One region of the Oceanisphaera sediminis genome, then DNA from elsewhere that is predicted to be linked to it. Evidence: predicted binding sites of a transcription regulator. Region 1 holds the regulator's gene; each other region holds the start of a gene.
What was found. Region 1 encodes MetJ, which represses methionine synthesis genes. Its sites were predicted from a motif close to AGANNTCTAGANNTCT; they were not measured.
Positions count from the first base shown of each region.

Region 2: ABD827_RS04275 (DUF1852 domain-containing protein) is a predicted target of MetJ. The motif match lies at 8,643-8,658, and genes of this name have one in related genera.
Region 3: metA (homoserine O-acetyltransferase MetA) is a predicted target of MetJ. The motif match lies at 8,118-8,133, and genes of this name have one in related genera.

Region 1 is NZ_BAABDS010000039.1:40,769-50,982, forward strand. Features, by position in the region: gene proV (glycine betaine/L-proline ABC transporter ATP-binding protein ProV) at 1-788, shown strand, start outside; gene proW (glycine betaine/L-proline ABC transporter permease ProW) at 785-1,948, shown strand; gene proX (glycine betaine/L-proline ABC transporter substrate-binding protein ProX) at 1,966-2,961, shown strand; gene metL (bifunctional aspartate kinase/homoserine dehydrogenase II) at 3,041-5,476, opposite strand; gene metB (cystathionine gamma-synthase) at 5,476-6,636, opposite strand; gene metJ (met regulon transcriptional regulator MetJ) at 6,834-7,166, shown strand; gene cysQ (3'(2'),5'-bisphosphate nucleotidase CysQ) at 7,352-8,170, opposite strand; gene nudE (ADP compounds hydrolase NudE) at 8,173-8,730, opposite strand; gene hslR (ribosome-associated heat shock protein Hsp15) at 8,893-9,285, shown strand; gene hslO (Hsp33 family molecular chaperone HslO) at 9,388-10,214, shown strand, end outside.
Region 2 is NZ_BAABDS010000010.1:100,217-110,430, forward strand. Features, by position in the region: gene ABD827_RS04245 (L-serine ammonia-lyase) at 1-578, shown strand, start outside; gene metG (methionine--tRNA ligase) at 992-3,028, opposite strand; gene apbC (iron-sulfur cluster carrier protein ApbC) at 3,290-4,363, shown strand; gene dcd (dCTP deaminase) at 4,460-5,041, shown strand; gene ABD827_RS04265 (AsmA family protein) at 5,320-7,251, shown strand; gene ABD827_RS04270 (LysR family transcriptional regulator) at 7,606-8,490, shown strand; gene ABD827_RS04275 (DUF1852 domain-containing protein) at 8,714-9,694, shown strand; gene ABD827_RS04280 (methionine synthase) at 9,741-10,214, shown strand, end outside.
Region 3 is NZ_BAABDS010000038.1:3,201-13,414, reverse strand. Features, by position in the region: gene ABD827_RS12530 (SPOR domain-containing protein) at 374-1,615, opposite strand; gene metH (methionine synthase) at 1,872-5,552, opposite strand; gene ABD827_RS12520 (cation:proton antiporter) at 5,797-7,086, shown strand; gene metA (homoserine O-acetyltransferase MetA) at 7,137-8,081, opposite strand; gene ABD827_RS12510 (CinA family nicotinamide mononucleotide deamidase-related protein) at 8,224-9,402, shown strand; gene ABD827_RS12505 (8-oxoguanine deaminase) at 9,464-10,214, opposite strand, start outside.

The DNA of each region.
Region 1 (10,214 bases):
AGGGTGAGCGTCATCAAACTGCCCGGGAAGCACTGGAGCGAGTCGGACTGGCGGCCCACCTGCATTCCTACCCGGACCAGCTCTCCGGCGGCATGCAACAGCGGGTGGGACTGGCCCGGGCGCTGGCGGTGGATCCCGACGTACTGCTGATGGACGAAGCCTTTTCCGCGCTCGACCCACTGATCCGGACCGAAATGCAGGACGAGCTCATTCAACTTCAGGCCCGCGACCAACGCACCATAGTGTTCATCTCCCACGATCTGGACGAAGCCATGCGCATCGGCGATCGCATCGCCATCATGGAAGGGGGCGAAGTGGTGCAGGTGGGTACCCCTGATGACATTCTCAACAACCCGGCCAACGACTATGTGAAAAGCTTCTTTCGCGGCGTGGATGTCAGCCAGGTATTCAGCGCCAAAGACGTGGCCAGCGACCAGCAGCCCACTCTGGAGTCCGAAGGTGAAGGCGGTGTCAGCCAGGCCCTGCGCCAGCTGCGCGAGTCAGGACGGCAGCATGGCTGCGTACTGAACCGGGAGCAGCGCTACCTGGGCACGGTATCGGTTGAATCACTCATACAGGCAGAAAAATCCGGCAGCGAGTTGCAGGCCGCCATGCTGAGCGAACTCGAGCCGGTATCCGCCGACACGCCGCTGGGCAAGGTGCTGGGCCAGGCGGCCCAGGCACCCTGCGCCCTGCCCGTGATCGACGAACAGGACCGCTACCTGGGCGTGATCACCAAGTCCGCCCTGCTGGAAATACTGGATCGCCAAGGAGAAACTCCTTCATGAGCAAGGAACAAAACCCGGATCCCTGGGCGGCGGCGACCGATGCCGGCACCGAGGACCAGACCTCTCCTGCCGAAGCAGCTGCCGCCGACCCCTGGGGCAACACTGCCGATGCCGGCACCGAGGACCAGACTTCTCCAGCCGAAGCACCTGCTGCCGACCCCTGGGAGTCGGACGCTCCGGCCGATACCGGGAGCAGCTGGCTCGATGCCGCTCCCGAAGCACCGGCAGAACAAGCCGGTATCGACTGGCTGAACCCCTTTCAGGATGCGCTGATTCCCCTCGACCGCTGGGTAGAACATGGGCTGGACTGGGTGGTCGTTCACTTTCGCAGCGGTTTTCAGGCAGTACGCGCCCCCATAGACACTATTCTCTCCGGTGTGGAGCAAGGCCTGCTGGCCATTCCCTCTCCCGTACTGATCCTGCTGGTGGCCCTGCTGGCCTGGCAGGTATCCGGATGGCGGCTGGGCCTGGGCAGTTTGCTGTCACTGGTATTGATCGGCGCCATCGGCGCCTGGAACGAGGCCATGATCACCCTGTCGCTGGTGCTTACTTCCGTGGTGTTCTGCGTGCTTATCGGGCTGCCGCTGGGGATCTGGCTCGGCTACAGCAACCGGGCCCAGACCACCCTGCGCCCGGTGCTCGACGCCATGCAGACCACCCCGGCCTTCGTGTATCTGGTGCCCATCGTCATGCTGTTCGGCATCGGCAACGTACCCGGCGTGGTCGTGACCATCATCTTCGCTCTGCCGCCGCTGATCCGCCTCACCAGCCTGGGCATTCGCCAGGTACCGGAAGATCTGGTGGAAGCCTCCCGCTCCTTTGGCGCCAGCCCGTCACAGCTGCTGTTCAAAGTGCAACTGCCTCTGGCCATGCCCACCATCATGGCCGGTATCAACCAGACCCTGATGCTGGCCCTGTCGATGGTGGTCATCGCTTCCATGATCGCCGTCGGTGGCCTGGGGCAGATGGTGTTGCGGGGTATCGGCCGGCTCGACATGGGTCTGGCCACCGTGGGCGGCCTGGGCATTGTATTAATGGCCATTATTCTGGACCGGCTGACCCAGTCCATGGGTCAGAACAAGCGTAGCCGGGGTATACATCACTGGTATCAAACCGGCCCTGCGGGTCTGTTGTATCGCCTGCTGGGCAACAAGGAATAAACGACAAGGAGAGAAAAATGAAACTGATAAGCGCTATTTCCGGCGGCCTGCTGGCCTCCACCTTCAGCCTGAGCGCCCTCGCGGCCCTGCCCGGCGACGGCATCTCGGTACAGCCCCTGAAAAGCTCCATTGCCGAGGAAACCTTTCAGACCCTGCTGGTCATGAAGGGCCTGGAAAAACTGGGCTACACCGTGAAGGACATTCAGGAAATCGAATACGCCGCCGGCCACATCGCCCTGGCCAACGGCGACGCCACCTTTATGGCCGACCACTGGGACCCGCTGCATATCGACTTTTATAAAGCCGCCGGTGGTGACGAAAAACTCTACCGGGAAGGGGTCTATTCCACCGGCGCCCTGCAGGGCTACCTGATCGACAAGCGCACCGCCGAACAACACGGCATCACCAACATAGGCCAACTCAAGGAGCCGGACATTGCCGCCCTGTTCGATGTAAACGACGACGGCAAGGCCGATCTGACCGGCTGCACCCCGGGCTGGGGCTGCGAAAAAGTGATTGAACACCATCTGGATGCCTACGGCCTGCGCGACACCATTACCCATAATCAGGGCGCCTATTCGGCCATTATGGCCGACACCATTTCCCGCTACCGGGCCGATGAACCCATTTTTTACTACACCTGGACCCCCTACTGGATCAGCGGCGAGCTGGTGCCCGGCAAGGACGTCATCTGGCTGGAAGTTCCCTTCTCCTCCCTGCCCGGCGAACGCAAGGACGTAGATACTTCACTGCCCAACGGCAAGGACTACGGTTTTCAGGCCAACACCCAACACATAGTGGCCAACCGGGAGTTTGCCGAAGCCAACCCGGCGGCCGCCAAACTGTTTGAAGTGATGCAGATCTCCGCCAACGACATCAGCGCCCAGAACCTGCGCATGAAACAGGGCGAAGACACCCCGGCCGCCATAGAACGCCATACCGACGGCTGGATCAAGGCCCATCAGGCCAAGTTTGATGGCTGGGTAAACGCCGCTCTCGAGGCCGCGAAGTAAGCATCAAAAAAGACCCTTCCCGCCCTCGGGAAGGACAACTCAATGTCATGAAAAAAGGCTCCTGCGGGAGCCTTTTTCGTTACAGACCGGCCAGCAGATTCCACAAGTCGGCCTGCATGGCGCCGGCGGTCACTTCCCGGCCGGCCCCCGGGCCCTGGATCACCAGCGGGTTCTGCCGATAGTGCCGGGTTTCGATGGCATAGACATTGTCGCCGGGGCGCAGGTGGGCGAAAGCGTGATCTGCGGCCACCACTTCCAACCCCACGCTGGCGGCACCACTGGCGGCATCGAAGCGGGCCACATGGCGCAACAGGCCGCCTTGTTCGCGCGCGCTGGCCAGCGCCTCGGCCAGCGGCTGGTCCAGTTCGGCCAACCGGTCGAAGAACACCTCTTTCTCCAGCGCGGCGAGCGCCTCGGGTACCAGATCGCTGACCTTGACCTGTTCGGGATCCAGATCGAAACCCGCCTCTCGCGCCAGAATGACCAGCTTGCGCTTCACATCCTGCCCGTTCAGATCCTGGCGCGGATCCGGCTCGGTCAGGCCCTGCTGCCAGGCCTGCAACAGCAGTTCGGAAAACGGCTGGCTGCCATCAAAGCGCTGAAACAGCCAGCTCAGGGTGCCGGAAAAGATGCCGCTGATACCACGGAGTTGCTCACCCGACTGTTGCAGCTGGCGCAGGCTGCTCTGCACCGGCAACCCGGCGCCGACGGTGGCGTTGCTGAGAAACTGTACCCGATGCTCGGCCAGACTCTGCTTCAATCGCAGATAAAAACCCTGCTCAGCCGCGCCCGCCAGCTTGTTGGCGGCAATCAGATGAATATGCTGCTGCACCAGATTCGGATAGTACTGCACCAGGGTGTCGGACGCGGTGAAGTCGAGTCCCACCAGCTGGTCGAAACCGTGTTCTTCCAGGTTTTCCAGCCAGTCGGGCCAGACCATGGACTCGGACTGGAAGTTGTTGAGCACCTGCTCCACGGCCAGCCCCTGGCTGGCGAGCATGGCACCTTTGGAGTCGAACACGCCGTACAGGGTCAGCTGCACGTTCAGGGTCTGCTCCAGCCGCGCCTTCTCTTGCTGATACAGCTTTAACCAGGCCTGGCCGATGTTGCCCCGGCCAAACAGGATCAGACCGATACGCCGAGGCCGACTGAACAGGCTCTGGTGCAACCGCAGCAGCAAGGGCTCCAGCATGACTTTACGTACCACCCCCACCAGGCTGAGGCCGTTTTTGGCGGGCTGGATAAACTCCAGCGGCTGCTCGTTCAGCGCATGGTAGAAATGCAGACACTGCTCGGCCTGGGCGGTCACGCCCTTGCCCACCAGCGCCACCAGTGAAAAACCTTCCCGCTGTTGCAGGTCTTCAAAGCCGCCACCGGGCTGGTGATCGCGCAGCAACGAGAAGGCCTGCTCGGCCTGTTCGCGGGTATAGGCAATCTGCCACAGCTTGCGTTCGGGACGCCGCTTGCAGGCCAGGGGGGCCAGCTCGCGCCGGGTCAGCCACTCGGTCAGTGCGTTCACTCTGTCCTGATAACGGTCGGGAATGGTCATTTCCACCAGTACCGCATCGTCTACCGAGGTCACGATACGGGCGCCCGACTCTCGCCGGGGCAGGCGTTCAATGCGGGTGTGACCGTCATTGGGGTGGTAACTGCAGCGCAGTATCAGCTGTTGCCGGCTGGCCGACACCGGCCCCAGGGTGCGGCTGTGCAGTATGGGCGAGCCCAGTCGGGCCAGCTCGGCGGCTTCCGACAGCGACAGCCGGGTCAGCAACAGGGCTTCGGTGACCCGCCGGGGATCGGCACTGAACACCCCCGGCACATCGCTCCAGATGGTGCTGTGTGAACTGTCGGCCAGCGCCGCCAGCAGGGTGGCGCTGAAGTCGGAGCCGTTGCGCCCGAGCAAGCGGGTACGGCCTTCGGCATCGGCGGCAATAAAGCCGGTCACCACCAGTGTCTGATCCGGATACTCGGCCAGAATACCCTGTAATTGCTCGCGCGAGAGTGCCTCGTCCACCTGCACCGGTGAGCCGGATACCCGCAAAAAACGACGTGCATCCAGCGAGGCTGCTGGCACACCCTGACTGTTCAGCAGGCTGGCCAGCAGCCGGGAAGACCACAGCTCGCCGAACGACTGGATAAAACTGCGCTGATAGTCGTCCAGGCGGTGATTTTCCAGTACCCCGGCAATGGTATTGATGTCTTCATCCAGCGCCGCCAGCAGGGGCGCCGCTTCCGTTTCATCCAGAGTATTTTCGATTAAACCGCGCTGAAAGCTGTACAGTCCTTCCAGGGTCGCCGCGGCGGCATTGTCACCACTGGTAAACAGATTGAGCAATTCAATCAAGCGGTTGGTGGTTTTACCCGACGCCGACACCACAATCAGGGCGTCGGGCTGACGCTGGCTGTTGATGATGTCGGCCACGCGATGAAAACAGGCGGCATCGGCCAGGCTGCTGCCGCCAAATTTGTGCACCGGACGCCGATGGCGGTCGGTGTCGTTCTGCTGCTGGGTCATTACTTGCTTAACACCTTGAATGCATTGTCGAAATCTTCGATCAGGTCGCGAACATCCTCGATACCCACCGACACCCGCAACAACTGGTTGCTGATACCGGCAACGAGACGGGCTTCTTCGGTCATGGCCGCATGGGTCATGGTGGCCGGATGGGCAATCAGGCTTTCCACCCCCCCCAGCGACTCGGCCAGGCAGAACAGCTTCAGCTGCTTCAAAAACGCCTTCATGCCCGCTTCGTCCACATTCAGCTCGAAGCTGAGCATGGCACCAAAGCCCAGCTGCTGGCGCGCCGCCACCTCGTGGCCGGGGTTGCCGGGCAGACTGGGATGATAGATGGTGTTGACTTCCGGCCGGCCCTGCAGATAGGTAACCAGCGCCTCGGCGTTTTCGCAGTGTTGACGCATGCGCACGCCCAGGGTGCGCAGACCGCGCAGGGTCAGATAGTTATCGAAGGCCGAGCCGGTCAGGCCAAGGCAATTGGCCCACCAGCGCAGTTCTTCGGCCCGCTCTTCACTGGCCGCCACCACGGCTCCGCCCAGCGCATCGGAATGACCGTTGATGTATTTGGTGGTGGAGTGCACCACCAGATCGGCACCCAGAGTCAGCGGCTGTTGCAGCGCCGGCGACAGAAAGGTGTTGTCGACCACACTCAAGGCGCCCACGGCCTTGGCCGCCGCGCACAGTGCCGCTATATCCACCACTCGCAGCAGCGGGTTGGACGGCGTTTCAATCCACAGTATTTTGGGCTTTTTGGCCAGGGCTGCCGCCAGCGCCGCCTCGTCGGTCTGATCAACGTACTCGACCTTGAAATTACCTTTCTGGGCCAGGGAGTTGAACAGCCGGTGGCTGCCGCCGTAGCAGTCATGAGGCGCCAGCAGCAGATCGCCGGCCTGCAGCTGAGAGGTAATGATCAGATTGATGGCACCCATGCCGCTGGCGGTCACGGCGGCGCCGGCGCCTTTTTCCAGCCGGGCCAGGGCATCGATCAGCGTCTGGCGGGTCGGGTTGCCGGAGCGGGCATAGTCGAAGCGGCGCTGCTCATTGAAATCGGCGAAAGAATAGGTGCTGCTGAGGTAGATAGGCGGCACCACAGCCCCATGCTGAGTATCGGTATCGATGCCGGTACGAACGGCATGAGTCTGGGTCTGGTAATCTGGCATATCCTCTCCTTTGCACTACGGCAGCTTAGGCAGCCTGGCTAGCTACTAATACGGAACTTCCAAGTCGCGCACAGTAACCCAGCCGGAATGGGCCGTCAAGCCTTCCGGACGTCTGAAAGTCTTTGCTGTTGGATTGCCAATAAAAAATGTAAGGGTTACAATTCGGCTCGGATTTTTAACCTTGATGCGGGTGAACAATGAAAACTGAATGGAACGGCGATTATATTAGCCCTTACGCCGAACACGGCAAGAAAAATGAACAGGTCAAAAAGATCACCGTGTCCATACCGCTCAAGGTGTTGAAGATACTGACCGACGAGCGCACCCGTCGCCAGGTCAACAACCTGCGTCATGCCACCAACAGCGAACTGCTGTGCGAGGCCTTTCTGCACGCCTATACCGGCCAGCCGCTGCCCCAGGATGAAGATCTGCGCAAAGACGTACCCGACCAGATACCCGCACACGCCCGGGCCATCATGGCCGAGCTGGGTATCGAAATAGAAGATTACGCCATCAGCGACGAAGAATAAGGCGCTGGCCATCGCGGTGTGGGTTGCAAGGCGGCAAGCGAAACCGGGCCCATCCGCTGCCGCCTTTGCATGCTTTCGTTGCTTGTCGCCGCTATCCCCGGCTGCCCTTTAGCGCCTTTCAATAAATGCTGCTAAAGGGCAGCAGGCAAGCCGCATCGCCCCGCGTCTTCGGTTGCCACTGCCTTTCAAGACTCGACACCGACCAGAATCTGCGACCAGGGCAGCCCTGCATCGCCCAGGGTAATGAAATTGGGATTGACCATGCTGTCGCGCCGGTTGTAGCTGAGCGGCTTCAGGTTCAGATCCAGCAAGCGCCCCCCCGCCTCTTCAACTATGCACTGGGTAGCCCCCGTGTCCCATTCGCCAGTGGGGCCGATGCGCATATACAGGTCGGCCGCGCCTTCTGCCACCAGGCAGGATTTGAGCGAGCTGGAGCCCAGCGGCACCAGCTGATAGTCCAGTGTGGGCGTCAGGCGCGCGCGAACCCAGTCCACGTTTTGCCGACGGCTGATGGTGATGCGCAGCCCGGTCAGCTTGTCGGCCGTATCATGATGCCGCGCCTCGATGCGCCGAGTCTCGCCGTCCGCCTCCTTGAAGGCGCCGTGGCCGCGTACCGCGTAATACATCAGATCGTTCACCGGCCCGTACACCACGCCCAGCACCGGCTTGCCGTGTTCTATCAAGGCGATCATGGTGGAAAAGTCACCGCTGCCGGCGATGAATTCCTGGGTACCGTCCAATGGGTCCACCAGCCAGTATCGGGGCCAGCTGCTGCGTTCGGCCAGCGATACCTCGGTGCCTTCTTCCGACAGCACCGGAATATCGGCCAGCTCGCGCAGCGCCTGTTTAAGATAAACGTGGGCGGCCAGATCGGCGCTGGTGACCGGGCTGTCGTCATCTTTGTTCTCGGCCTGATACTGGCCACTGTTATACATCGACAGTATCAGGTTGCCGGATTCACGGGCGGCCGCCTTCACGCCCGGCAACAAGGCATAGATATCCATGCTTACTCCTTTCTATTGAGCCAGTCCTGCAGCATAAACAGGCCACAGATGCTGCGTGCTTCACTGAAGTCGGGCCGGGCCATCAGCTGGTCCAGCTTGTCCAGAGGCCAGGGCACCACATCAAGCGGCTCGGGTTCATCCCCTTCACGCTGTTCAGGATACAGATCTCGCGCCAACAAGATATCCATACGACTACCAAAATAACCGGGGGCCAGCGTCACCTGTTTCAGCGGCGTCAGCTCCCGTGCCCCATAGCCGATTTCTTCCATCAGCTCCCGATTACCCGCTTCCATGGCATTTTCGCCCGGATCGATCAGCCCCTTGGGAAAGCCCAGCTCATAGCTGTGGGTTCCGGCGGAGTATTCACGGATCAGCAAGATGGTCTTTTCATCCAGCAGCGGCACCAGCATCACGGCGCCACGGCCGCTGTTGCGCATACGCTCGTACACCCGCTCCACACCGTTGCTGAACTTGAGATGAACCGACTCCACCTTGAAAAGACGACTCTGTGCCACCAATTCTGTATGTAATATCTCAGGTTTTTGTTTCTTGTCCGCCATGGCCGTTTCCGCCTTTTCGCTCACCCTGTGCAGAGATTATCGTAACTCTCGGTAAACGTCTGCCCACAAGTGACAACAAGCCGGCTTTTGCCGGCGCCGATATACGCTCCGGGCCGGGGCATCTGGTATAATTCAGGCTCGGTTTTAACGAGAGCGAGCGCAATGAACGGAGAAAATTCATCCATCCGCCTGGACAAATGGCTGTGGGCCGCCCGCTTCTACAAGACTCGCAGCCTGGCCCGCACCATGATTGACGGCGGCAAGGTGCACTACAACGGACAACGCAGCAAACCCAGCAAGCAGGTAGAGGTCGGTGCCCTGATCCGCCTGCGCCAGGGTAACGATGAAAAGGAAGTCGTGGTGCTGGAATTGTCGGAACACAGGGGCAAGGCCGAGCAGGCCCAGCGTTTGTTTCAGGAAACCGAAGACAGCATCAAGAAGCGCGAGCAAAACGCCGAGGCCCGCAAGTTCAACAGCCAGTTTGCGCCCAGCCCCGAACGTCGGCCGGATAAAAAGGAACGGCGTACCCTGCTTAAAATCAAGCAGGGTAACTGAGGCGACCGCGGGACAACGGCTTCCCACCCCGCAGCTCAAACCACTTACACTATATATCGCATATACAGACGATAACGGCATTCAGCCCATACAGGATTTTTTATGACTCACATCGACCAACTTCATCGTTATCTGTTCGACAACTACCAGGTTCGGGGCGAGCTGGTACAGCTGCAGCAGAGCTTTCATCAGGTGCTGGCATCCCAGGCCTATCCGGCACCGGTACAACGGCTGCTGGGCGAGCTGCTGACCGCCACCAGCCTGCTGACCGCCACCCTCAAGTTTGAAGGCCACATCACGGTACAGCTGCAGGGCGACGGCCCCGTTTCTCTGGCCGTGATTAACGGCGACCACCAGCAGCAGCTACGCGGTGTGGCCCGCTGGGAAGGCGAGGTGCCCGACAGCGACAAACTGGCCGAACTCGTCGGCAAGGGCTATCTGGCCATTACTATTACCCCCAATGACGGCGAGCGTTATCAGGGTATTGTCGATCTCGGCGAACATTCGCTGAGTGCCAGCCTGGAAAACTACTTTGCCCAGTCCGAGCAACTGAACACCCGCATCTGGCTGTTTACCGACGTGCAGCACGAGCAGCCGCGCTGTGCCGGTATGTTGCTGCAGGAACTGCCCGGCGGCGAGGACGGTGACTTTACCCACCTCGAGGCCCTGACCCACACCATCAAGGCCGACGAGCTGTTGAATCTGGACGCGCACGAGATTCTGTATCGCCTCTATCATCAGGAAGCGGTGCGGGTGTTCGATCCGCAGCCGGTCACCTTTCAATGCACCTGCTCGCGGGAAAAATGCGAACAGGCGCTGTTGCAGGTCGGTCAGCAAGAGGCCGGCGACATTGTGAAGGAAGAAGGTAAAATCGAAATGCACTGTGACTATTGTGGCCGGCACTATCACTTCAATGAAGCGGATCTGCA
Region 2 (10,214 bases), on a different contig from region 1:
GGGTGGATCTATTTGCCATGGCGGTGAACGAAGAAAACGCCGCCGGTGGCCGGGTGGTAACGGCACCCACCAACGGTGCGGCGGGCATACTGCCGGCGGTGCTGCATTATTACGATAAATTTGTGCAACCGGTCGATGACGACGTGCTGGTGCAGTATTTTCTGACCGCCGCCGCCATCGGCATTCTGTACAAGGAAAATGCCTCCATCTCCGGCGCCGAAGTGGGCTGTCAGGGCGAGGTGGGTGTGGCCTGCTCCATGGCGGCCGCGGCATTGACTGCCGTAGTAGGCGGTACCATAGAGCACGTGGAAAACGCCGCCGAAATCGGCATGGAGCATAACCTGGGGCTGACCTGTGACCCGGTCGGTGGCCTGGTGCAGGTGCCTTGTATCGAACGTAACGCCATGGGCTCGGTCAAGGCCATCAATGCCAGCCGCCTGGCCCTGCGTGGCGACGGCGAGCATAAGGTGTCGCTGGACAAGGTGATCAAGACCATGCGTGAAACCGGCATGGACATGAAGTCCAAGTACAAGGAAACCGCCCGCGGCGGCCTGGCGGTCAACATCATCGAATGTTGAGTTAAAGCTTTAAGCGGTAAGCTGACAGCTGTAAGTAACAAAAAGCCCGGAGTTCCGGGCTTTTTGTTGTCTGAAATTGGCTGTAGCTGCCGCGACCGCTGGCAGAGCCTGTGTAGCAGGACAATGAAATTATGCCGAGGTTGGATTCAGTGTTGTGATTGGTCCAATAAATTGGACCTACGAGACGGGCAGGCTTGCGCTGTTTCGTAGCCGCCGCGACCGCTGGCGGAGCAGACCACGCGAAACCGTCAGGTGGTATGCCATTCTTGCAGACATGTCGTTGCCTGCAGGTTTGCGCCGCATAAATGGGCGCCCATTTTTGCCTCACGCCTCACGCCTCAGACAAGAAAAAGCCCGGCATCGCCGGGCTTTCTTGTCGCTTGAAGCTTACCGCTTCCGGCCCCCCGAAGGAGTTATTTGATCCGCATGCCGGGCTGGGCGCCATCGTGGGGCTCGAGGATCCACAGGTCCTTGCCGCCCGGGCCGGCGGCCAGCACCATGCCTTCGCTGATGCCGAAGCGCATCTTGCGCGGCGCCAGGTTGGCGACCATGACGGTGAGCTTGCCTTCCAGATCTTCCGGGGCGTAGGCAGACTTGATACCGGCAAACACCTGACGGGTTTCACCGCCCAGATCCAGCTCCAGGCGCAGCAGCTTCTCGGCCTTGGGTACGGCTTCGGCTTTCTTGATCAGTGCCACGCGCAGATCCACCTTGGCGAAGTCGTCGAAGCTGATGGTCTCGCCGATGGGGTCATCTGCCAGCGGGCCGGTGACTTGTTTGACCTGGGCCTGCTCGGCGGCCAGATCTTCCTTCGAGGCTTCCACCATGGCGGCGACCTTGTCGGCGTCGATGCGGCTGAACAGGGCGCTGAACTTGTTGACGCCATGGCCGAGCAGCGGTTCGTTCACGGCGTTCCAGCTCAGTTCGCAGTTGAGGAAGGCCTCGGCGCGTTCGGTCAGCTGGGGCATCACCGGCTTGAGGTAGGTCATCAACACCCGGAACAGGTTAATACCCACGGAGCACACGGCCTGCAGCTCGTCGTCTTTGCCTTCCTGCTTGGCCAGTACCCAGGGAGCTCTTTCGTCCACATAGCGGTTGGCCTTGTCGGCCAGCGCCATGATTTCGCGAATGGCACGGCCGAATTCACGCTGCTCGTAAGACTGGCCGATGCGCTCGGCGGCGGCGGCAAACTCGGCATACAGTTCGGGCTCGGCGCAGTCGGCGGCAAGCTGACCGCCGAAACGCTTGGCAATAAAACCGGCGTTACGCGAGGCCAGGTTGACCAGCTTGTTGACCACGTCGCTGTTTACCCGGGCCACGAAGTCGTCCAGGCTCAAGTCCAGATCGTCGATGCGGCTGGACAGCTTGGCGGCGTAGTAATAACGCAGACACTCGGGATCCAGGTGGTTGAGATAGGTGTCGGCCTTGATGAAGGTGCCCTTGGACTTGGACATCTTGGCGCCGTTCACCGTCACATAACCGTGCACGAAGATGTTGCTCGGCTTGCGGAAGTCGCTGCCTTCCAGCACCGCGGGCCAGAACAGGCTGTGGAAGTAGACGATGTCTTTGCCGATAAAGTGGTACAGCTCGGTGCTGCTGTCCTTGTTCCAGTATTCGTCGAAGCTCAGATCGCCCCGCTTGTCGCAGTAGTTCTTGAACGAGCCCATGTAGCCGATGGGCGCATCCAGCCACACATAGAAATATTTGCCCGGGGCATCGGGAATTTCGAAACCGAAGTAGGGCGCATCGCGGGTGATGTCCCACTGATGCAGGCCGGACTCGAACCATTCGCTCATCTTGTTGGCCATTTCTTCCTGCAGGGCACCGGAGCGGGTCCAGGCCTTGAGCATGCCGCCAAACTGGGGCAGGTCGAAGAAGAAGTGCTCGGTGTCTTTCATCACCGGGGTGGCGCCGGAGACCGCCGAACGCGGATCAATCAGCTCTGTCGGGCTGTAGGTGGCGCCGCAGACTTCGCAGTTGTCGCCGTACTGGTCTTCCGCCTTGCAGCTGGGGCAGGTGCCCTTGACGAAACGATCCGGCAGAAACATGTTCTGCTCCGGATCATAAAGCTGGGAAATGGTGCGGTTTTCGATAAAGCCGTTGCTCTTGAGACGACCGTAGATCAGCTCGGCAAAGTCGCGGTTCTCTTTGCTGTGGGTCGAGTGATAGTTGTTGAAGCCGATGTTGAAGCGGTCGAAGTCGGCTTTATGCTCCTGTTGCACGGCGGCAATCATCTGCTCGGGATCGACGCCCAGCTGCTGGGCCTTGAGCATGATGGGGGTGCCGTGTGCATCGTCGGCACAGATAAAATGAACCTGATGGCCACGCATTCGCTGATAACGAACCCAGATATCGGCCTGAATGTGCTCCAGCATATGGCCAAGGTGGATTGAACCGTTGGCATAGGGCAGGGCGCAGGTGACAAGTATCTTACGAGGTTCGGTAGCCATAATTTCCATTCTGTTGAGTCAATTACACGGGACAGAGCATGTTACCCGAGTTTTTTTCGGTTATACACACTTTGGCCGCTTTTTCCGGCCCAAAGCGCCCGGCCTCGGGTTTTGTCCTTGCCGGCTCCGGTATGTGGCCGACATGCATCCGGCCATATGCGACAAAAGGCCGGCAAAGCCGCATATCGCCTCGGCTCGGCGTTTCACCGCTGCGGGCTTTTTGGTAGAGTGCAGAACAGATTCATCAGCAGGCAACACAGCATGAATAATGAACACATTAGTGCCCGACTGGCCCAATTTCGGCCTTCGCACTGGGCAAAGGATCCGGTCAGTGCCGGTTTTGTTCGTGGCGTGACCCGGTCGCAGGATATTCTGACGGTTTCGCTGGTACTGCCTTTTGTCGATTATCGGCTGGAAACCGAGTTGCAGGACCTTGATGCCGACTTGTGCCGGTTGAGTGGTGCCGGCAGGGTACGCTGGCAGTTGAGTCAAGATGTAGCGACCCTGGCCTGCGCCAACGATGCCCAGGCCGTGCCGGGAGTACGCAATATTATCGCGGTGTCGTCCGGCAAGGGCGGGGTCGGCAAGTCCACCACGGCGGTGAACCTGGCGTTGGCGCTAAGCCGGCTCGGCGGCCGGGTGGGCATACTGGATGCGGATGTGTATGGCCCTTCTATTCCGATGATGCTGGGGGTAGCCGACGCCAAACCCGAAAGTGACGACGGCAAGACCATGGCGCCGGTGCCGGCGCACGGCATCAAGGCCAACAGCATCGGCTTTCTGGTGGGGGCCGAGGATGCCACCGTCTGGCGCGGGCCCATGGCGAGCAAGGCGCTGGCACAGATATTGCGCGAGACTCGCTGGGGCGATCTCGATTACCTGGTGGTGGATCTGCCGCCGGGCACCGGTGATATTCAAATTACCATTGCCCAGCAGGTGCCGACCACCGGCGCCCTGGTGGTGACCACACCGCAGAACGTGGCGTTGGCCGATGCCGTTAAGGGCATCAACATGTTCCAGAAGGTCAATATTCCGGTGCTGGGGGTGGTGGAAAACATGAGCTATCACCAGTGCAGCCAGTGCGGCCATCAGGAAGCGTTATTCGGTGAAGGTGGCGGCCTGCGGGTATCAAGCCAGCATCAGGTGCCGCTGCTCGGTCAGTTACCGCTGGATGCGAGTATCGGCCGGCAGATGGACCAGGGTACCCCGACCCTGATTGCCGAGCCTGAAGGCGCCCTGGCCAATCTTTATCTGAACATCGCCGCCCGGGTGGCGGCGGGGCTTTATTTTAGCGGCAACATCATTCCCACCCGCCTTTATACCCGGCAGGTTTAATCGCATCACTGCCACGCAGGCGCGCCTTGTTCGTGCCGCCAGACGGCAAGAGCCGTCGCTGCCGTGGTGGGATCACCATTGAGTTAAGGAGTTTTCATGCGTCTTTGTGACCGGGATATCAAGCGTTATCTGGCCGAGGGTCTTATCCAGATCAGTCCCGAGCCGGAGCCGGAGCGGATTAGTGGCGTGAGTGTCGATGTGCTGCTGGGCAACGCATTTCGCGTGTTTCAGGATCATACCGCGCCCTATATCGAGCTGAGCGGACCCAGTGCCCAGGTGTCCGAAGCCATCAACCGGGTAATGAGTGACGAGATTGTCATTCCCGATGGCGAAGCCTTCTTTCTGCACCCGGGCGAGCTGGCGCTGGCGGTAACACTTGAATCTGTCACCCTGCCCGATAATATTGTCGGCTGGCTGGACGGCCGCTCTTCTCTGGCGCGGCTCGGGCTCATGGTGCACGTGACGGCACACCGCATCGATCCGGGTTGGTCCGGACGCATCGTGCTGGAATTCTACAACAGCGGCAAACTGCCGCTGGCGCTGCGCCCGCGTATGGTGATTGGCGCGCTCAATTTCGAAACCATGTCGGGGTCGGCCGAACGTCCTTACATGAGCCGTGCCAGCGCCAAGTACAAGTCGCAGCAAGGCGCGGATGCCAGCCGTATCAATCAGGACTGACGCCGGCCCCTTCGGGGAGCGTTAAGCTATCAACTGGAAGCTGTAAGTCGTAGGTTGGCGATGAGCGTAGCGAATCCCAACATGCACGCCGCCTGCTGAAAGATACCGGGTCAAGCCCGGAATGACGGCCAGGGACATCACGCCGTGCCGAATCAAGTAACGTCATGCTGAACTCGATTCAGTATCAGCACGGCGAGGCCGGAGTCCATGGCGGCTTGCACTGCCTCACATGCCGCAAAGCAAATGGGTATTAAACGTATAAAAAACGGGAAACAATAATGAAAAAATTACTCTACGGCGTGGCGGCGTTGCTGCTGTTATTGCTGCTCGCGCTGGTGATTCTGACCCAGGTGGTGGATACCGACAGAGTCAAGCGGGTGCTGATCGAGCAGACCCGGGAAAAAACCGGCCGCACCCTGGTGATCAACGGCGACCTGAGCTGGCGCTTTTTCCCCTCTATCGGCTTTACTCTCAACGACGCCGCCTTGCTCAATCCGCCCGGCTTTGCCGCCGGTAATACCCTGTCTGTCGGTGAAATCAGCCTGGGCGTGGCGCTGAAGCCGCTGTTCGATAACCGGCTGGAGATCGGCGAAGCGGTGCTGGGCAATGCGCGTCTGCATCTGATCACCCGCGCCGATGGGGTCAGCAATATCGACGATCTGCGTACCCTGTCTACCACGACGTCCACTACCGGCGGCTCGAATGAGCAGACGGAAACGGATGGCGGCGGCGAGCCTCGTCAGCCGATGAGCATCAGCCTGGCCGGTGTGCAGGTGGTGGATGCCGAAATCGTGGTGCAGAACGAAGCGAATAATACCCTGACCCGCCTCAACCGGGTCAACGTCAAGCTTGACGAGTTTGCTCCCGGCAAGGCGGTACCCCTGAGTCTGTCCGGTAATCTGTTCAGTGACGAGGTACAGGCCAATATGGATGCGACCGGTCAGTTGTGGCTGGCACCGGAATTCGACCGCCTGCGACTGGATGATCTCAAGCTCGACCTCGATGCCACCGGTCGTGCCATTCCCGGTACCAAGCAGCTGCGGCTGGAAGGTAACCTGGCCTATGTACTGGACCGCAAACTGGCCGAGTTCAGCGACATGACGCTGAAACTGGGATCGCTGGATGCAACGGGTGAACTGTCGCTGCGCCATAGTGCCATTCCCGAGCTGCACTTCAACCTGAACACGGCGCTGTTGGATGTGGATGCGTTGCAGGCCGAATGGCGGTCCACGCCGGTCGCGGCGACCGCCGATGAACAGGTGGTCAGTGCGGCGGCGCCGGCGTCGACACTGCCTTCTGCCAGTGCGGCCGATGAGCCGGATCTGTCGGCGCTCAAGGGCATCAAGGTTGAGGGCCAGCTGGCCGCCGACAAGGTACTGGTGCAGGGAATCGAGCTGGAGCAGCTTGATATCAAGGTCAACATCGATCAGGGCAAGGTAAAGCTCGATCGGGTGCAGGCCCGGTTATATGAAGGCAAGATTGAAGCCAGGGGCGAACTGGACGTCAATACCGATCCGGTGCGTTTTCTGGTACAGAAAACGCTGACCGGGGTTAATGCCCGTGAGCTGCTGACCGCAGCGGCGGGTATCGACTATCTGGAGGGGCGGGCGGATTTGACGTTTGACCTGCGTGGCAGTGGCCTGACCAGCGATGCCATCAAACGCAGCGTAAAGGGAACCTCCGCGCTTAAAGTGGCCGATGGCGCCCTGAACGGGGTGAATATCGCGGCGCTGATCCGTCGGGCCCACGCCAGGGTAAAGGGACTGCCGTTGCCGGCGGAAGAGGCCGTCGAGAAAACCGACTTCAGCGCCCTGACCGCCGATTTTGCCATCGGCAAAGGCCGGGTAAGCACCGAGAACCTGTATATGGCGTCCCCCTTGTTGCGCATCGATGGCGAGGGAGAAACCAACCTGCTTGACGAGTCGCTCGATGTGTTGCTCAACACCGCCATCGTCGGTAGCCTCAAGGGCCAGGACGGGGAGGAGTTGAGCGAGCTGAAGAACATCATACTGCCGGTACGCATCAGCGGCAGCTACCAGCAGCCGAAGTACAGCCTGGATCTGCAGCAGGTGTTCGACCTTTACCTGCGCGAAAAGGCCGACAAGGAAGCGGAGCGAGTCAAGCGCAAGCTGAACGAAAAGCTCGGCGACCAACTGGGCGACAAGCTTGGCGATAAACTGCCGGGCCTGCTCGACAAACTGGGTCTGTAACCGACCTGCCGATCACCGTCGCTTTGGCCTGCGCTCACGCCCTGTGAGCCCCTTAAAGGCCAAAGCGACGGTTTATTTACTTCCTCTTTTGATATTCCCCTTTCATTTTACCTTTACGACTATCACCAGCGAGCGCCTCGCCGTATGGTCGTTTTTAGCGCCTGTTTACGATCTCCTTATATTAATCTGTCAAACTAACTGATCTGGTTGGTTGCCCTGTAAAGGTCGAAAAACAGGCTCTGAATGTCTGGATGGTGAGCATAGGCGACATTTAAATATTGAAAATAATAATATATTTTCAATAAGTCATGAATTATATTCATGAAATTGAGTGCTAAAGACCGGAGTTAAATCATGTTGGAGCGGTTTCACCTTGAAGTACTGGCAGCAATAAAAGAGCAGGGAACCTTAACCCAGGCGGCGGAATCGTTAAATTTATCCCAGTCTGCATTGAGTCACAGCATCAAAAAGTTAGAAGGTCAGATCAAAACACCTGTTTGGCAAAAAGAAGGTAGAAACTTGCGCCTGACCAATGCGGGTGAACAAATTCTGACGCTTGCCGGTCGGGTATTGCCGCAATTTAAACACACCGAACTTCTATTGTCTCAGATGGCGAAAGGTGAAATGGGTTCACTTCGCATCGGCATGGAATGCCACCCTTGCTATCAATGGCTGTTAAAAGTGATTGAGCCTTATCTTGAAAAGTGGCCAAACGTTGATATTGACGTCAAGCAGGAGTTTCAGTTCGGTGGTCTGGGTGCCCTGCATAGCTATGAAATAGACATCCTGGTCACGCCTGATCCCTTGTATAAACCCAATCTGACGTTTATACCGGTATTTGACTATGAACATCGACTCGTCGTTTCATCATCTCACCCCCTTGCCATGCAAAGCTCGATCATGCCGGAACAGCTGAATGAAGAAGTGTTATTTAGCTATCCGGTAGAGCCTGAACGGCTGGATATTTACAGCCAGTTTTTAAACCCCGCAAAATGCACGGTCAAAAAACACAAGACAATTGAGACTACGGAAATAATGTTGCAAATGGTGGCAGCAGGCAGAGGCGTCTGTGCATTGCCTGGTTGGTTAGTGGATGAATTCGCCAAAACAATGGCCATTAAAAGCCTTCGGTTCGGTCAAGATGGGATTAAAAAGCAGATTTTTTTGGGAATGCGCAAAGGCGAAGAACAGATCAATTACCTGAGTGACTTCGTTGCTCTGGCTCAGAACATTCGGTAACAACTCGGTGGCAAGCGTCTCCTAAGCCGGCACTCTGCTTGCCGGATGAGCCTTACCTTACAATAAATCATGAATAATATTCATCTATTGATGAGATAAAATCATTTTTGTTCATGAAATGGGCCCTGTATAACATACCTAGGCTTAGCTCTAGATGTCTGGACTTCCAGAACGGGCAGGGAACAGATTCAGGCTTTATCTCAACAAATGGATGAACAACATTATGAGTAACGACGTCAAATTTGCTGTAAACAGCATTGCTTTCGATGAAAATTATCAACCCGCAGACAGTACGCGTGCCACGACCAACTTTGCCAACCTGGCCAGGGGAGAGAGCCGTCAGGAAAATCTGCGCAATGCCTTGACGATGATTAACAATCGTTTCAATGCTCTGGTAAATTGGGATAACCCCAAAGCAGACCGTTACTCCGTTGAGCTGGAAATCATCTCTGTTGATATGGATATCGACAATGAAGGCAAGGCGCATACCTTTCCTACTATTGAAGTGCTGAAAACCATTATTGTTGATCACAAAACCAGGCAACGCACAGAAGGCATTGTAGGCAATAACTTCTCCTCTTATGTGCGGGACTATGACTTCAGCGTTTTGTTGCTGGAGCACAACAAGGGCAAGCCCGGTTTCAGCATTCCGGAAAAATTTGGTGATCTGCACGGCAAGCTGTTCAAGCGCTTTGTGAATTCGAACACCTATCAGCAGCATTTTGCCAAATTGCCGGTGATCTGCCTGAGTGTTTCCGATAACAAGACCTATCACCAGACTGAAAATCATCACCCCATATTGGGTGTCGAGTATCTGCCCAATGAAACCTCTTTAACGGAGCAATACTTCAAGAAGATGGGCCTGAAAGTTCGCTACTTTATGCCGCCACATAGCGCTGCACCTCTGGCCTTTTACTTTTTTGGTGACTTGCTGAACGATTATACGAATCTTGAGCTGATAAGTACCATCAGCACCATGGAAACGTTTCAAAAAATTTATCGGCCTGAAATATATAATGCCAACGCTGTGGCAGGAAAAATATATAAACCTAATCTGAAGAAAGCAGATCATTCATTAACTCGGATTGTTTATGATCGAGAAGAGCGCAGCCAGCTGGCCATCAAGCAGGGCAAACTGGCCGAAGAGAACTTTATCAAGCCATACAAGGCGATTCTTGAGCAGTGGTCTGCCAACTACGCCTGATAATAAAACAAGCGCCTGAACATTAACGAGAACAGAAACGGAATTTATGATGAAAAAATTATTACCTACTTCCACTGCGGGCAGCTTGCCCAAACCGTCCTGGCTGGCACAACCCGAGACCCTCTGGTCACCCTGGAAGCTGCAAGGTCAAGAGCTTATCGACGGCAAACAGGATGCGCTGCGTGTGTCTTTGCAAGAGCAGCAGCATGCCGGTATTGATATTGTCAGCGATGGCGAGCAAACCCGTCAGCACTTTGTGACTACCTTTATCGAGCACCTTGACGGTGTTGATTTTGAAAAACGTCAGACCGTTAAAATTCGTGATCGCTATGATGCGAGTGTTCCGACGGTTGTGGGTGCAGTCAGTCGCCAGAAGCCGGTGTTTGTTGACGATGCCAGGTTTTTACGCCAGCAAACCAGGAAACCCATCAAATGGGCCCTGCCTGGCCCCATGACCATGATAGACACGCTGTATGATGATCATTATAAAAGCCGTGAAAAACTGGCCTGGGAGTTTGCC
Region 3 (10,214 bases), on a different contig from region 1:
AATTGAGCAGAGAGCGAATCGGGCTACTATGTTTACAGCAGGAAGCGCAGAGCCGGTCAGGAAGACAGGCTGCCAGGACAGGCAAGGAACCCCGCAGGATGCGGCGATGGATACCTCCAGGATGGAGACGAGCGTCAGATCAGGATGATTTGCGGTCAGGAAGACAAAGGACAGCCCGATGGATCGGGAAAGGGAACGCCATAAAGGATAAGGCACGTCAGGGATTGCAGGGAGCAAACCGGTTTACGGACAAGCCAACAAGACGACCCAAAAAGGGGCAACATGATGTTGCCCCTTTTTCTATGTCAAAAATACAATGAGGGAAGAGGAATAAGGCGTTACCTTTCTCCTCTCTCCCCCATTCCTCACGTGGTTAACTACCGCTCGTCTTCACCACCAGGCAGTCCATACCCTGGCGCGATAACCGCTGGCAGGCACTCTTCGCCTGCTCCTTGTGCATGCCCACCAGTCGGGCCCGGAACAAGGTACGATTGCTGATGTTCACCTCATTGACGGCCACCTGAATAACATCGATATTGTCCAGCCGACGGGCCGCATCGGATGCTCTATCTCTCGCCTGCTCCGGTACCCGGAAAGAACCAATCTGCACCGCCCAGCCGAGATCGCCGACGGGCAAGGCCTGTTGTACCGACAAGGTCTGCTTTACCGGCAGGGTTGCCCGTTGCAGCACCGCCGGCGGGCGCGTGGCGGGCTCAGCCCTGACCACCTGACGCACGGGTTCGGTGCTGACCAGCAGCTTGCCGACCGGGGCCGCCTTGCCCGATGCCTTGGCAAACCGAGTGGCCTGCTCGAAGCCACTATCCAGCAGTTTCGCCATCTGGGCGTCTCGGGACTGGGCGGTATTTCCGCCCATCACCACGCCAATCAGGCGCCGTTCGCCCCGCACGGCAGAGGTGGCCACATTAAAGCCCGATGCCCGAATATACCCGGTTTTCATGCCATCGACTCCCGCATAGTTTTTTACCATGCGGTTGTGACTGTGATAGGTCTTGCCCCGGTAGCTGAAAGAGGCCGTGGAAAAATAATGATAGTGCTGGGGAAAGTCCTTCATCAACCGCAGCGAGAGTATCGCCAGATCCCGGGCGGTAGAGGCCTGGGCATTGTCCGGCAGACCGGAGGCATTACGAAAACGGGTAGCGGTCATCTTCATCGACCTGGCCTTGGCGGTCATGATGCGGGCAAACTCGCTTTCGGTGCCGCCCAGGGCTTCCGCTACCACCACGGCCGCGTCATTGGCGGAACGTACCACCAGCGCCGGAATGGCGTCTCGTACCCGCAGCCGCTCTCCTTTTTTCAGCGAAATATTGGTCTGCGGCATGGAGGCGGCATGAGCCGATACCGGCATGGCGGTATCGAGCCGCATCAGCCCCTTGTCCATGGCTTCGAACAGCAGATACAGCGTCATCATCTTGGTCAGCGAGGCCGGATAGCGAGCCGCATCGGCGCTGGAGGCATGCAGCACCTCGCCGCTGTCCGCATCCAGCACGATGGCGGCATAGCGCGGGTTGGCCTGCGCCTGACTCAAGGGGGCCAGTAACAGCATGACCGCCAGGAGCAAGCATCCTGTTTTTCCGGTGTGTCTTACAACAAACATGGAAGGCTCCTCCCAGTGGTGAAATAAAGTCGGCAGAAGCTACGCCATCGCCCGAAGGCTGTCCAGCCTTTCCAGCTGGGCCACAACCAAAAACGCATGGTGACCGCCGGCATTGCTCTCCCTGTTACTACCAGCATACACCCCGCGCGCCAGCTGGCGCCCCCGATGCTTAAATAAAAAGGCGCCCTTGGCGCCTTCTTGTTTTGGGGAAAGACACTGCATAACGCGTCTTTAACCCAGAGTTACGTGGCTGAAATCAGGCACTCAGATTGGGTGCCAGCCATTTTTCGGCATCGATCCGACTCATGCCCTTGCGCGCAGCGTAGTCCAGCAGTTGATCCTCCTGGATCTGCGCTATCGCAAAGTAGCGGGTATCGGGGTAGGAGAAATAGAAGCCCGATACCGCCGCTCCCGGCCACATGGCGTAGGATTCGGTCAACTGCATGCCGATGCGCGACTCTACATCCAGCAGCTGCCAGAGGGTGCCTTTTTCGGTGTGCTCGGGACAGGCCGGGTAACCCGGAGCCGGCCGAATGCCGCTGTATTTTTCCCGAATCAGCTCGTCGTTGCCGAGATTCTCGTCGGCGGCATAGCCCCAGTATTCACGGCGTACCAGCAGGTGCATGTATTCGGCAAAGGCTTCCGCCAGACGATCGGCCACGGCGCTGGCCATGATGGCGTTGTAATCGTCTTCCGCCTCTTTATAGCGACGGACGATGTCATCTTCACCGATGCCGCCGGTCACCGCAAAGCCGCCCACGTAGTCCGGTTTGGTGCCCTTGGGCGCCACATAGTCGGCCAGACAGTAGTTGGGAAATCCGTCTTTCTTCTCGGTCTGCTGGCGCAGAAAACGCAGGGTGTGCAGCACTTCGGTACGGGACTCGTCGGTGTAGATTTCCACATCATCTTCCACGCTGTTTGCCGGGAACAGTCCCAGCACACCGGAACAGCGCAGCTCCCCCTCGGCTTCCAGCTTGTCCAGCAGGTCGTTGGCATCACGAAACAGCTTCTTGGCCTCTTCGCCCACCACCTCGTCTTCCAGAATGCGCGGATACTTGCCCGCCAGCGACCAAGTCAGGAAGAAGGGCGTCCAGTCGATGTACTCGCGCAGTACCGAGATGGGTACTTCATGCAACTCGTGAATTCCCGGTTTGGCCGGTACCGGCGGCGTGTAGGCCTGCCAGTCGATGGCCACCTTGTTGGCGCGAGCCTCGGCCAGGGTCACCGGCTTGGTGCGCGGCTTCTTGCGCGCATGCTGATCGCGCACTACCTCGTATTCCTTGTTCAGCCGGTCGACGAAGGCCGGCTTGTGCTCGCGACTCAGCAGGGTTTGCACCACGCCCACCGCGCGGGAGGCATTGGACACATAGACCACCGGCTCGTCGTAGTTCTGCTCGATCTTGACCGCCGTATGCGCCTTGGAGGTGGTGGCACCGCCGATCAGCAGCGGTATGGTGAAGCCCTGGCGCTGCATTTCCTTGGCCACATTCACCATTTCATCCAGCGAGGGGGTGATCAGACCGGACAGACCTATCATATCGGCATTGGTTTCCCGCGCCGTCTTCAGGATCTGCTCGCAGGACACCATGACCCCCAGATCCACCACCTCGAAGTTGTTGCACTGCAATACCACGCCGACGATATTCTTGCCGATATCGTGCACATCGCCCTTGACCGTGGCCATAACAACCTTGCCATTGGTCTGGCCGACTTCCTTGCTGGCCTCGATAAAGGGGTTCAGATAGGCGACCGCCCGCTTCATCACCCGGGCCGACTTGACCACCTGGGGCAGGAACATCTTGCCCTCGCCGAACAGATCGCCGACCACGTTCATGCCGTCCATCAGCGGGCCTTCAATCACGTCCAGCGGGCGCACCGCCTGCGCCCGGGATTCTTCGGTATCCTCTTCGATAAAGTCGGTCAGCCCCTTGACCAGCGAATGGGCCAGCCGCTCGTTGACCGGCCAGCTGCGCCATTCCAGATCGCGCGGATCCGCCGCCTGGGCCCCACTGCCACGATAACGCTCGGCGATCTCGAGCAGCGCCTCGGTGGCACCGTCGTTTTCGTTAAGCACCACGGCGATGACCTTTTCCTTCAGCTCGGGCTCTATGTCTTCGTAAATCGCCAGCTGACCGGCATTGACGATGCCCATGTCCATGCCGTTCTTGATCGCATGGTAGAGGAACACCGCATGAATGGCTTCACGCACCACATCGTTGCCACGAAATGAAAACGAGACGTTGGACACGCCGCCGGAAATCATGGCGTGGGGCAGGTTGTCCTTGATGTCCTTCACCGCCTCGATGAAGTCGACCGCATAGTTGTTGTGTTCTTCGATGCCGGTGGCCACGGCGAAAATATTGGGATCGAAGATGATATCTTCCGGCGGAAAGCCCACCTGATCCACCAGAATGCGGTAGGCGCGCTCGCAGATCTCGAACTTGCGCTCACGGGTGTCGGCCTGGCCGACTTCGTCGAAGGCCATCACGATCACCGCCGCCCCATAGCGGCGTACCAACCTGGCCTGCTCGATAAACTTGTCTTCGCCTTCCTTCATGGAAATGGAGTTGACGATGCCCTTGCCCTGAATGCATTTCAGGCCGGCCTCGATCACCTCCCACTTGGAGGAGTCGATCATGATCGGTACCCGGGAAATATCCGGCTCGCCGGCAATCAGGTTGAGGAAGCGGGTCATGCAGGCCACCGCATCCAGCATGCCTTCATCCATGTTGATGTCGATGATCTGGGCGCCGCTTTCTACCTGCTGCAGCGCCACTTCCAGCGCCTCGTCGTATTTCTCTTCCTTGATCAGCCGCTTGAAACGGGCCGAGCCGGTGACGTTGGTGCGCTCACCGACGTTGACGAACATGCTGTCGGCCGTAATCTGCACCGGCTCCAGACCGGACAGCCGACAGGCCACCGGCAGATCCGGCAGCACGCGGGGCTTGATACCCGCTACCGCCTCGGCCATGGCCCGAATATGCTCGGGGGTAGAGCCACAACAACCGCCTACCAGGTTGAGGAAGCCGCTTTCGGCCCACTCGCGAATATGCTCGGCCATCTCAAAGGCTTCCAGATCATATTCACCGAAGGCGTTGGGCAAACCGGCGTTGGGGTGAGCGGATACATAGGTTTCGCTGATACGGGACAGTTCGGCCACGTACTGGCGCAATTCGTCCGGCCCCAGGGCGCAGTTCAGGCCGAAGGAAATAGGCTTGGCATGACGCAGGGAATGATAGAAGGCTTCGGTGGTTTGCCCGGTCAGGGTGCGACCGGAGGCATCCGTGATGGTGCCGGAGATCATCACCGGCAGTCGAATATTCTGCCGCTCGAACAGGCCTTCGATGGCAAACACCGCCGCCTTGGCGTTGAGGGTGTCGAAAATGGTTTCGATCATCAACAGATCGGCACCGCCGTCAATCAACGCCTGGGTCGACTCGGTATAGGCCTCCACCAGTTGATCGAAGGTGATGTTACGGTAACCGGCATCGTTCACATCCGGCGAAATGGAGGCGGTTCTGTTGGTCGGTCCCAGCACCCCGGCCACAAAGCGCGGCTTGTGCGGTTCTTTCGCGGTCCACTCGTCGGCCACCCGGCGGGCCAGTCGCGCCGCTTCAAGGTTGATTTCCACCGCCAGCGATTCCATGTCGTAATCCGCCATGGCGATGCTGGTGGCGTTGAAGGTATTGGTTTCGATGATATCGGCGCCGGCGGCAAAATAGTCGCTGTGAATCTGCGCGATGATCTCGGGCTGGCTCAATACCAGCAAGTCGTTATTACCTTTCAAGTCCGATGGCCAATCGGCGAAGCGTTCGCCTCGATAGGCGGCCTCGTCCAGTCGATGTGACTGGATCATGGTGCCCATGCCCCCATCGATAATCAAAATACGTTCGGCGAGCGCCTGTTCGAGCTGGGAAAAAACGGGGGATCTGGACACTGATAACTCCTGTTACAACTAGATTCCTGAAAGCAGCAACCATGCTATCACAAAATACCAAGCTGGAAATCCAGCCATCTACAAGGCTGATGAATGGCAAGGGGTCATATTGGCACGTAAAATGCGTAAATTAACCGCATTTTAGCTAGTGAAAATGTGTGCTGTTAAGGCACACTATGCACCACCGGCAAAGACCGGCCAACCAAGCTTGCAAATAAAATAAAAACTCTACGGAAGTGCCTTTATGAGCGTCTATTACACTCTGTGTTTATTGGCGGCCATGGCGATCACCATCGCCTTCGTCAATCAATACATCATGAAAATCCAGACCACCATTGCCATTACCTTTGGCGCCCTGCTTATTTCCATCTTGATGTTAATACTGGGAAAAACCACCTGGCCCGAACTACAGCTGCATGCCATTGCCACCTTGGAGACCGTCGATTTCGGCGAGTTTCTACTGCAGGGTATTCTCGGCTTTCTGCTGTTTGCCGGCGGCCTGGGCATTAACCTGCCGGCCATGAAAAGCCAGAAATGGGAGATTTCGGTACTGGTCATCGTGGGCGTGCTGATTTCAACCCTGGTGGTGGCTGCCGGCCTGTGGCTGCTGGCTTATGTTGCCGCCATTCCCCTGCCCTTTATCTACTGCCTGCTGTTCGGGGCCCTTATCTCGCCCACCGATCCCATCGCCGTGCTGGCCATCGTCAAGAAGCTGGGCGCCCCCGAGCAGATTGCCATTCAAATCGAAGGCGAGTCGCTGTTCAACGATGGCATCGGCCTGGTGATTTTCCTGACCATTTTTGCGGTCGCCTTCAACGGCACCGAGGCGACCTTTGGCTCGGTCATGACGCTGTTCACCCACGAAGCCGTTGGCGGCATCGTATTCGGCGCCCTGCTGGGCCTGATGTCTCACCTGATGATCAGCGCCACCGACGACGGCTCCATGGAGCTGTTGATGACGCTGTGCATTCCCACCGCCGGTTTTGCGCTGGCCAACGTGCTGGGCGTGTCCGGCGCCCTGGCCATGGTGGTATCCGGTATCATGATCGGCAACTGGACCCGCTACACCGGCTTTTCGGAACAGAGCTCGAAATACCTGGATCAGTTCTGGCATCTGCTGGACGAGTTTCTGAACGCCCTGCTGTTCCTGCTGATTGGTCTGGCCATGTTGCTGGTGCAATTCCATTGGCAAGCCTGGATTCTGGTGCTGTGCGGTATTCCGCTGGTGCTGGCCGGCCGCTTCGTCAGCGTCGCCCTGCCCTATGTCGCCTTTCGCCGCTTTCGCAGCTACAACAAATACTCGATACGCATCCTCACCTGGGGCGGACTGCGCGGCGGCCTGTCACTGGCGATGGCCTTGTCCATTCCCACCGGCATCAAACTCGGTAGCGACGGTCAGGTGGAACTGCGGGATCTGGTGCTGATGATGACCTACGCCATAGTGCTGTTTTCCATCATAGTGCAGGGCATGAGCATCACCCCAATGATCAACAAGGCCAAGGCGGCGGAAAAAGCCGGCTTTCCCATCGAGTAAATAGCTTCGTGAAGGGTGAGGCGGATTTTACTCCTCACCCCTCACAGATCTTAGTCTCGGGTCAGCGACTCGCCGGTGGCACTCAGGGTACGCAGATCATACGGGGTCAGCTGGTAGACGTGATAATTCAGCCAGTTGGCAAACAACAGATGACCATGGCTGCGCCAGGTGGCTCTGGGGGGATTATCGGCATTATTGTCGGGATAATAATTTTCCGGCATTCGGGGTTCGATACCCACCTCCAGATCCCGCAGGTATTCTGCATGCAGGGTATCGGCATTGTATTCCGGGTGCCCGGTCACGAATACCTGGCGTCCGTCCGGGCTGGCCGCCAGATAGACGCCGGCCTTGTCCGACGCGGCCAGTATTTTCAGATCCGTCTTTTGCCGTAACAGCTCCACCGGAAAATCCGCATAACGGGAATGAGGCGCCAGAAACACGTCGTCAAAGCCGCGCACCAGAGGCTCGTACTGGGCCAGATTCTGGTGCTCGTAGACACCGGACAGTTTTTCCAGGCGGGTACGCTTGTCCAGCCCGTACAGAATCTTCAGACCGGCCTGGGCGGCCCAGCACAAAAACAGCGTGGAGGTAACATGGCTTTTGGCCCACGCCACTATCTGCTCTATCTTGTCCCAGTAGATCACATCGCAGAAATCGGTCAGCCCGAGCGGCGCGCCGGTGATGATAAGACCGTCGTAGAACTGATCCTGCACCTGTTCGAAATCGTGGTAGAAGTGTTCCAGGTGCGATTGCGGCGTGTTCTTCGAAGGCCGATCGTCGATACGCAGCAGGTCCACGCCAATCTGCAACGGCGAATTGGACAGCATGCGCAACAACTGGTTTTCGGTTTCAATTTTCTTCGGCATCAGATTAAGCAGCAGCACCCGCATCGGGCGGATTTCCTGATTGACCGCCCGGGTTTCCGTCATCACGAAGATATTTTCCTGAGTCAGGACATTGGCCGCTGGCAGGCGATCCGGAATTCTGATGGGCATTTGCTCACTCCATGTACAGCATCGGTAAGAAAGTCTAGACATCTAGAAATCTACAACAAAGCAGCGGCTCTTGTCATCCTCGGCGTGTGCCATTCGCCCAAGATACGTTAAAATCCCGGCAACGCCCTTCAAGGATAAGCATATGAAACCCGTGATTGAACTGGTGAGCACCGGTGATGAAGTGCTGACCGGACTGATAACCGACACCAACGCCGGCTGGTTGTCGCAGCAGCTGCTGGAACAAGGCTGGCAGGTACGCCGCCGCTTTACCGTGGGCGACGACAAGGCCGACCTGGTCGAGCTGTTCGTACAACGCAGTCACCAGGCCGATCTGGTGATCGTCAACGGTGGCCTTGGCCCCACCTCGGACGACATCAGCGCCGAAGCCATGGCCGAAGCCGCCGGTGTGCCCCTTGAGCTTAACCAGCACTGGCTCGAGGTAATGCAGCAAAAATACGCCAGCCGCAATCGCGCCATGCCCCAGAGCAACAGCAAGCAAGCCATGCTGCCACAGGGCGCCGAGCTGGTGGACAATCCGGTGGGCACCGCCTGCGGTTTTGCGGTCAAACTCAACCGCGCCACCTTTTTCTTTACCCCGGGCGTGCCATCCGAGCTGAAAAAAATGATGACCGACGAGATTCTGCCGCGATTACGTCGGCAGCTGGGCCAGAATGGTCATAGCCAGGTACGTCGTTTCTTTTCATTCGGGTTGTCCGAATCCGGCCTGAGCGACCGGCTTGATCATCTGCCATGGCCGGCCGGCATTACCCTCGGCTACCGGGCCAATTCGCCGACCATAGAGCTCAAGCTGATTATCGAAACCGAAGACGCCGCCGCCATTGCCACCGCCGAAGCACTGCTGCTGGCCGAAGTGGGCACTCATCTGGTGGCGCGGGACGAGATGAACTTTACCGCCAGCCTGGGGCCGCTGTTACTGAACAGGGATTTGATGATTTTCGAGGATGCCAGCGGCGGCCGCCTGACCGATACCATCAGCACCATCACGCCCGAATTCGAAGGTCACTACCTGGCTGGCCTGCCCGACAGCGCCGAAGATCTGGCCCTCTGGCTGGCACGATCGGCCCGCCCGCTGACCCTGGCCATCGGTGCCGAAGGCCCGCAGGGCATTCCCATTGCCCTCAAGACCGAACAAGGCTGCCAGGTACAAACCCTGAAAATGCACTTTCGGGAGCCCCTGAATCGGCGCCGCCTATTGGCCTTTGCCGCCTTCGATATGTTGCGCCGTCACCTGGCCGGTGAAGCCGTGATGATCGACTACGATATTCTGCCCTGCAGCGAGCGGTTTACGCTGCCTGCGTAAACAAAAGGGCACCATTCGGTGCCCTTTCTATTATCCAGCGCTGACAATCACACCGTCATTTTCAGACCAGCTGTGCCGCCAGCTCTCGCTGTCTGGCCTTCAGTGCTTCGATATCCAGACCACAGACGGTACCGTCGGTCACCCGCCAGCGCCCGGCCACCATCATGCGATCGGCTCGTTGGGCACCGCACAAAACCAGCGCCGCCAGCGGATCACCGGCACCGGCAAACTGGATATCATCCAGCCGGAACAAGGCCAGATCCGCCTGTTTGCCAACGGCGATATCACCGACATCATCACGCCCCAGACAACGGGCAGAGCCATTAGTGGCCCAGTCCAGTACCTTCTGATGGGTAATTTTTTCGGCGCCGTAACGCAATCGTTGCAACAGCAGCGCCTGCCGTACTTCGGTCATCATGTTAGAGCCATCATTGGAGGCGGAGCCATCCACGCCGATACCGACGGGGCAGCCGGCGGCCTCCAGATCCAGCGTCGGACATTGCCCCGAAGCCAGTAGCATGTTGGAAGAGGGACAATGAGCAATGCCCACTCCCACCTGACCCAGACGGCCGATTTCCTGCTCGTTGAAATGAATGCCGTGAGCCAGCCAGACCCGATTGCTGAGCCAGCCCACCGACTCCAGATAATCCACCGGCCTCATGCCGAACATCTTCTGGCAGAAGGCGGTTTCATCGTGGGTTTCCGCCAGATGGGTATGCAACTGAACCCGGTGTTTTTCTGCCAGCTCGGCGGACATTCTCATCAGTTCGGTACTGACCGAAAACGGCGAACAAGGCGCCAGTGCCACTCGG